Constrictibacter sp. MBR-5: one gene and its partner. The protein of the gene in region 2 interacts with the protein of the main gene of each other region in a pairwise test. Links are inferred from orthologs where the notes say so. Each region holds a gene or a part of one and is shown on either strand. Other genes may lie near its edges. The genes, in order: ABIE65_RS24440 and mrdA.

Region 1 (3,544 bases), on a different replicon or contig from region 2:
GCCGCCTCCAGCCGGGTCCGCTCGCGCATGACCTTCTGGGCCGCTGTGGGGTCGTTCCACAGATCGGGACGCTCGGCCTCGGCATTCAGCTCGTCGAGGCGGACGACTGCATTATCCCAGTCAAAGATGCCTCCGGATCAGGGCGATGGCATCGCGGATCTCGTCGACCAGGGCCTGAATTTCGGGACGCATCGGACGCAAGGCTCCAACTGGGATGAGGGGAACGGGCGCGAACCGATGACGGATCGCGCCCGCGAAATCAATAGAGACCCTGAAGGCTCGGGCTCGGCGCCGGGGCGGAGCGTGCCGGCGGCGGCGCTCCACCACCACCGCCGCCACCGCCGCCGCTACGCGACGGCGGATAGAGGCGCTGCGGATCGTAGGGCGCCGCCGCACCGGGCGTCGGCGTCGCGGGGGCGGGCTGGCCGTAGCCGGGCGCATCCCAGCCGCCATACGCGGCGGGCTGACGATCGTAGCTGCCCGCATACTGCCCCTGCGGGTAGAAGCCGGGATCCGGACCGATGCCGTATTGCGGCGCCGTCATCTCCATCGTGTCGCCGATGACCGGCCCGCGCCAGCGCGGCTCGGTGCCGGGCTTGAACGCTTCGAGGATCACGTCGCCGGCGCCGGGCTCGGGCGGCAGACCTGTGGAACGGCTGATGCGGACCAGCTTCGCGCCGGGAGGCACCGGGAACGGCGAGGAGGGCATGAACTCCAGCGCCTCCTGCATGAACTCCTTGAAGACCGGAGCGGCCACGCTCGACCCGGTCTCGCGCGGGCCGAGGGTGCGCGGCGTGTCGAAGCCGACATAGACCCCGACGACCAGACTGGTCGAGAAGCCGACGAACCAGGAGTCGAACGAATCGTTCGTCGTCCCCGTCTTGCCCGCCAGCGGATGACCGGGGATGCGCACGCGCGTGGCAGTGCCGCGCTCGATGACGCCCTGCATCATGGACGTCACCTGGTAGATGCTCACAGGATCGGCCAGCTGCTCGCGCATGGCGATGATCGGCGGCACCTGGGCGGACCGGGCGAAGGCGCCGCTGCAGCCGTCGCAGGAACGGTCGTCGTGGCGATAGATCGTCCGGCCGGTCCGATCCTGCACCCGGTCGATGAGGCTCGCCTCGATCTGCTTGCCGCCGTTGGCGATCTCGCCGTAGGCATTGGTCAGGCGCAGGAGCGTCGTCTCGCCCGCGCCCAGCGACATGGACAGGACGCGCGGCATCTTGTCGAAGATGCCGAAGCGCTCGGCATACGCGGCCACCTTGTCGATGCCGATGTGCTGGGCGAGGCGGATCGTCATCAGGTTGCGCGACTTCTCCAGGCCGGTCCGCATGGTGACGGGACCGAGCGTGTCGCCGGCATAGTTCTTGGGCCGCCAAACTCCGAGTCCGGGCCCCTGGTTGAACTCGATCGGCGCGTCGAGAATGATCGTGGCGGGCGTGAAGTCCGATTCCAGGGCCGCCAGATAGACGAACGGCTTGAACGCCGAACCCGGCTGGCGCTTCGCCTGGGTCGCGCGGTTGAACTGGCTGCGATCCGGGCTGAAGCCGCCGACCAGCGCCAGCACCCGACCGGTCTGCGGATCGAGCGCCACGAGGCCGCCGTCGACGGCCGGGATCTGGCGCAGCGCGAAGGCGCCCTGCCCCTTCGCCTCGACCGCGACGACGTCGCCGGCCGAAAGAACGTCGGAGGGACGGCGCGGCGGCGCGCCGACGCGCTCGCCCTCGAGCCAGGGCCGCGCCCACTTCATCTCGTCGAACGGGATCGTTCCGCTGCGACCGTCATCGAGGCCGACCGTCGCCCCGCCGCCGTCCACGGACAGAACCACGGCCAGTTCCCAGTCGCCCAGCGACGGCAGGCGCGGAATCCCGGCGAGCCGCTCCTGCCAGCCGGGCCCGGCGGAGATCTGTGCGATCGGCCCCCGCCAGCCGTGGCGGCGGTCGTAATCGATCAGGCCGTCCCGCAGCGCCTTCTCGCCGAGGCGCTGCATCCGCATGTCCAGGGTCGAGCGGACCGACAGGCCGCCCTCGTAGAGCGCCTTGTCGCCGAAGCGGGCAACGATCTCGCGCCGTACCTCTTCGGAGAACCAGGGGGCGGTGACGTACTCGGTATCGTCGCGCTTGTGAACCTCGAGCGGCTGAGCCCATGCCGCCTCCGCCTGGCTGCGATCGATGCGGCCGTCCTCCAGCATCCGATCGATGACCCAGTCGCGTCGATCCCTCGCCGCCTTGTTACGGCTGACGGGGTTGTAGTTGTTCGGTGCCTTCGGCAGGGCGGCGAGGAACGCCGCCTCGGCCAGGGTGACGTCGTCGAGCGACTTGTTAAAGTAGTTCATCGCCGCCGCCGCGACACCGTAGGAGCCGTAGCCGAGATAGATCTCGTTCAGATAGAGCTCGAGGATGCGTTGCTTGGAGAGCGCCTGCTCGATCCGGAAGGCCAGCAAGGCTTCCTTGATCTTGCGGTCGACGGAAACCTCGTTCGTCAGCAGAAAGTTCTTCGCGACCTGCTGGGTGATCGTCGAACCGCCCACCGGCCGCCGGCCGGACGCGATGTGGACGAGGTTGGTGACCATCGCGCGCGCCACGCTGGAGACGTCGATGCCCGGATGCTCGAAGAAGTTCTTGTCCTCGGCGGCGAGAAAGGCGTCGACGATCGACTGCGGGATGACGTCGATCGGCACGAAGAGGCGGTGCTGCGTTGCATACTCGGCAAGCATCCGGCCGTCGCCCGCATGCACGCGCGTTGTGACCGGCGGCTCATAGTCGGCCAGCTGGGCATAGTCCGGGAGATCGTCGCCGTAGCGCTGCACCACCATGTAGGCGGCAACGACGGTAGCGATCCCCAGGAACAGGAAGACCGTAAACAGTATGCGCAGGAACCTTGCCATCTCGCGCTTCCAGCCGGGGATGGTGACAGCCGCACGTCGGCGACGTCGCCAACATAATGCTATTTGCGTCGATGACGAGGCAAAGCGGGCGACCGGGGGCGATCAGGAGCGTCCGAAGCTGCCCTTGTGTGAGAAATAGGCATCCGTTGCGCGGACGATGGCGCCCATCAGCTTACGCCGGTAGGCCGCATCGCGCAGGAGGCGCTCCTCGTCGCGGTTCGACATGTAGCCGAGTTCCACGAGGACAGAGGGGATGTCCGGCGCCTTCAGCACCGCGAAGCCGGCGAAGCGGTGCGTCTTCGGAAGCAGCGTGACCGCCTCACGAAGGTTTGAAACCAGCATGCCCGCGTACTGGGCGGAGAGGTTCATCGTCTCGCGCTGGGCGAGGTCGATCAGGATGTCGACGACCTCGCGGCTTTCCGCCGAGAGGTCGACGCCCGCAATGAGATCGGCCTTGTTCTCGCGCTGCGCCAAAGCCGCCGCCTCCTTGTCCGAGGCGGTCGCCGAGAGCGTGTAGACGGAGAGGCCGCGGGTCGCCGCGCTGGGATGCGAATCCGCGTGGAGCGAAATGAAGAGCTCCGCGCCGCCGTGGCGAGCGGTCGCGACCCGCTCACGCAACCTCAGAAAGGTGTCGTCCGAACGCGTCATGACGAC
Region 2 (3,222 bases):
GTGACGACACGGTCGCCGACGGCGACTTCGTCATGACCTCGGGGCAGGGGGGCATGTTCCCGCCCGGCCTGCCGATCGGTACGGTGGCGCGGGCCAGCGCCGAATCCGACGACGCCGCCGAAGTGGTGCCGTTGATCGACTGGCACCGTCTGGAGTTCGTGCGCATCGTCGACTTCAGTGGTGGATTGGTCAGCGAGTCCGGGGCTCTCCGCTGAGATGCGGTGGACGATCTGGCAGAAGCTCGATCGCTGGGCCCGTCTCTCCACGCCCTTCGTACTCGGCCTGATGCTGGCGATCGTGGCGGTACTGCCCTGGCCGCTGCCGGGAGCGCCGCCGGTGACGCCGGCGCTGCCATTGGCCGCGGTGTATTATTGGACCCTGCAGCGCGACGACGTGCTGCCGCCGCCGGCCGTGTTCTTCCTCGGGTTGACCCAGGACCTGCTCGGCGGCGCGCCGGTGGGGCTCAACGCGCTCGTCCTGCTGCTCGCCAGCGCCCTCGTCCAGCTGCGCCGCGGTCCGCTCGCCCGGCAGCCCTTCGTGGTCACCTGGTGGGGCTACGCCGTCCTGGCGGCGCTGGCCGAGGTCGCCCTGTGGGCGTTCGGATCCCTGTATTTCCTCGTTCCGCTCGCGCCCCAGCCCTTCCTGGTCCAGTATCTGCTCGGCGTCTGCCTCTATCCGCCTCTCAGCCTGCTGTTCGCGGGTGTCCAGCGCGTCGTGGTGGGAAGGGCCTGACATGCGTCGCGACAACAAGCGATACCGGACCTTCACCCGCCGCGCGCTGCTGCTCGGCGCCGGGCAACTCGGCATGTTCGGCGTCCTCGCGAGCCGGATGTACTACCTCCAGGTCGTCGAGGGCCGGCGCTACGCCGCCATGGCCGACGACAACCGGATCAGCCCGCGGCTCGTCGCGCCGACCCGAGGGCTGATCTTCGACCGCGCTGGCGTGCCGCTGGCCGTGAATCAGAAAACGTGGCGCGTCTCGGTCACGCCGGAACAGAGCGGAGGCCTGGAAGAGACCCTCGACCGTCTCGCGCAGCTCGTGCCGATTGCCGATCATGATCGCCAGCGCGTGCTCAAGACGGCGCGTCGCCAGCGCGCGTTCCAGCCCGTCACCGTGCTCGACAGCCTCTCCTGGGAGGACATCGCGAAGATTTCGGTCAATGCGCCGGAACTGCCTGGGGTCGAGGTGGAGATGGTGCCGCGCCGGCTCTACCCCTATGGCGAGCTCGCGGGGCACGTCGTCGGCTATGTCGGGCCTGCCTCCGTCGCCGATCTGACGGGCGATCCACTTCTCACAATACCGGAATTCCGTATCGGTAAGAGCGGCATTGAGCGGGCTCGCGACGTTGCGCTCCGTGGCACGGCCGATATTCGAGAGGTGGAGGTCAATGCCGTCGGCCGGGTCGTTCGCGAGTTGCGCCGAATCGACGGCGAGCCGGGCAGGGATCTGACCGTCAGCCTTGATGTCGAACTCCAACGGTTCGCACTCAATCGATTGGGCACCGAAACGGGTGCGGCGGTGGTGCTCGACGTCAAGACCGGCGACGTCCTAGCCATGGCGTCCAATCCTGCCTACGATCCTAACGCATTCAGCCGCGGCATCACGCCCGAGGAATGGAAGACGCTCTCCACCGACGAGCGGGGTCCGCTGACGAACAAGGCTGTTTCGGGACAGTATGCGCCCGGCTCGACCTTCAAGATGATCGTCGCCGCGGCTGCACTCGAAGCCGGGGTGGTCACGCCCGGTCAGACGTTCTTCTGCGGCGGGTCGATCGAACTCGGCGACGGTCGCTTTCATTGCTGGCGCCGTGGCGGCCATGGCTCGATGAACGTACACGACGCGATCGCCCAGTCCTGCGATGTCTACTTCTATGAGGTTGCCCGACGCGTCGGCATCGATCGGATCGCCGAAATGGCCGCTCGCCTGGGGGTCGGCGTTCGTCTCGGCGTTGAACTGCCGAACGAACGCGCCGGCCTTGTGCCCACGCGCGCCTGGAAGAAGGCGGAACTCGGCAAGTCGTGGACCATCGGCGAGACCCTGATCGCAGGCATCGGTCAAGGCTACGTTCTGGCGACGCCCCTGCAGCTCGCGGTGATGACGGCGCGGCTGGTGAACGGCGGGTTGGCCGTCTCGCCGCGCATCGCCGCCGCACTCTCCGGCGGCGATGGCGCCATGCGGCCGTTGCCGGTCGCTTCGGCCGGCCCGGTGGGCATCTCACAGGAAACGCTTCAGGTGATGGGGCGGGCAATGGCGGCGGTCACGACGACCCAGCGCGGGACAGCGTATGCCGCCCGCATCGAGGACCGCGAAATGGCCATGGGCGGCAAGACCGGCACGTCGCAGGTCCGGCGGATCACCATGACGGAGCGTCGTACGGGCGTGCGCCGCAACGAGATGCTCGATCGCAAGGAGCGCGACCATGCACTCTTCGTCGGATATGCACCTCTGCACGCGCCGCGGTACGCAGTCGCGGTCGTCATCGAACACGGCGGCGGCGGATCGGCGGTGGCCGCCCCCATCGCCCGCGATATCCTGATCGAGACGCAGCGCCGCGATCCGGCGCGCACCCTGCCCGGTTCCCCGCAGGCGTCGGCATCGCCAGACGTCATGCAGGCGATGGAGGTGATGCGCCGATGATGACGACTCTGTTCCAGGCGCCGCCCTCCGAGGGGCCGAGGCTGCGCTTCGTGACGAAGCTGCTCCAAGTCAACTGGCTGCTGGTCGTCCTGGTGGTGGCGCTGGCTTCGATCGGCTGGCTGGTCCTCTACTCGGCCGCCGACGCCAGCCTCGAGCCGTGGGCCGGACGCCAGATGTATCGGTTTGCCTTCGGCCTCGCGATCATGCTGACCATGGGCTTCGTCGACGTCCGCTTCTATCTGCGCTGGAGTTACCTGATTTTCCTCGTCGTCCTGGTACTCCTCGTGGCGGTCGAAGTGGCCGGCCTGACGGGGATGGGCGCGACCCGCTGGCTCGATCTCGGGGTGGTCAGCGTGCAGCCGTCGGAGATGATGAAGCTCGCGCTCATCTTGGCGCTCGCGCGCTACTTCCACGACCTGGACGACGCGCAGGTCAACCGAATCGGGACGATGCTCGTTCCGGCGGCCATGATGGCGCTGCCGACGCTCCTGGTCCTGAAGCAGCCCGACCTCGGAACGGCGGTGCTGATGGTTGCCGTGGGGACCGTCATCCTCTTCGTCGCCGGCCTCGCGCTCTGGAAGTTC

The links.
Region 1: the proteins of mrdA (region 2) and ABIE65_RS24440 interact in binary tests that used the Escherichia coli proteins (3 or more experiments, as listed by UniProt). The link is inferred for Constrictibacter sp. MBR-5 from one-to-one orthologs.

Annotation. Positions count from the first base shown.
Region 1 is NZ_JBEPTK010000019.1:23,415-26,958, reverse strand. What follows is about bases 60-3,290. They hold ABIE65_RS24440 (penicillin-binding protein 1A), read right to left. Parts: upstream 2,891-3,290; coding sequence 260-2,890; downstream 60-259. Other genes in these bases: ABIE65_RS24435 (N-acetylmuramoyl-L-alanine amidase), read right to left, coding at 2,993-3,290. Outside these bases: more of ABIE65_RS24435, read right to left, coding at 3,291-3,544. UniProt on the Escherichia coli protein: Cell wall formation. Synthesis of cross-linked peptidoglycan from the lipid intermediates.
Region 2 is NZ_JBEPTK010000001.1:1,461-4,682, reverse strand. What follows is about bases 277-3,185. They hold mrdA (penicillin-binding protein 2), read left to right. Parts: upstream 277-733; coding sequence 734-2,638; downstream 2,639-3,185. Other genes in these bases: rodA (rod shape-determining protein RodA), read left to right, coding at 2,635-3,185; mreD (rod shape-determining protein MreD), read left to right, coding at 277-732. Outside these bases: rod shape-determining protein MreC, read left to right, coding at 1-215; more of mreD, read left to right, coding at 217-276; more of rodA, read left to right, coding at 3,186-3,222. UniProt on the Escherichia coli protein: Catalyzes cross-linking of the peptidoglycan cell wall. Responsible for the determination of the rod shape of the cell. Is probably required for lateral peptidoglycan synthesis and maintenance of the correct diameter during lateral and centripetal growth.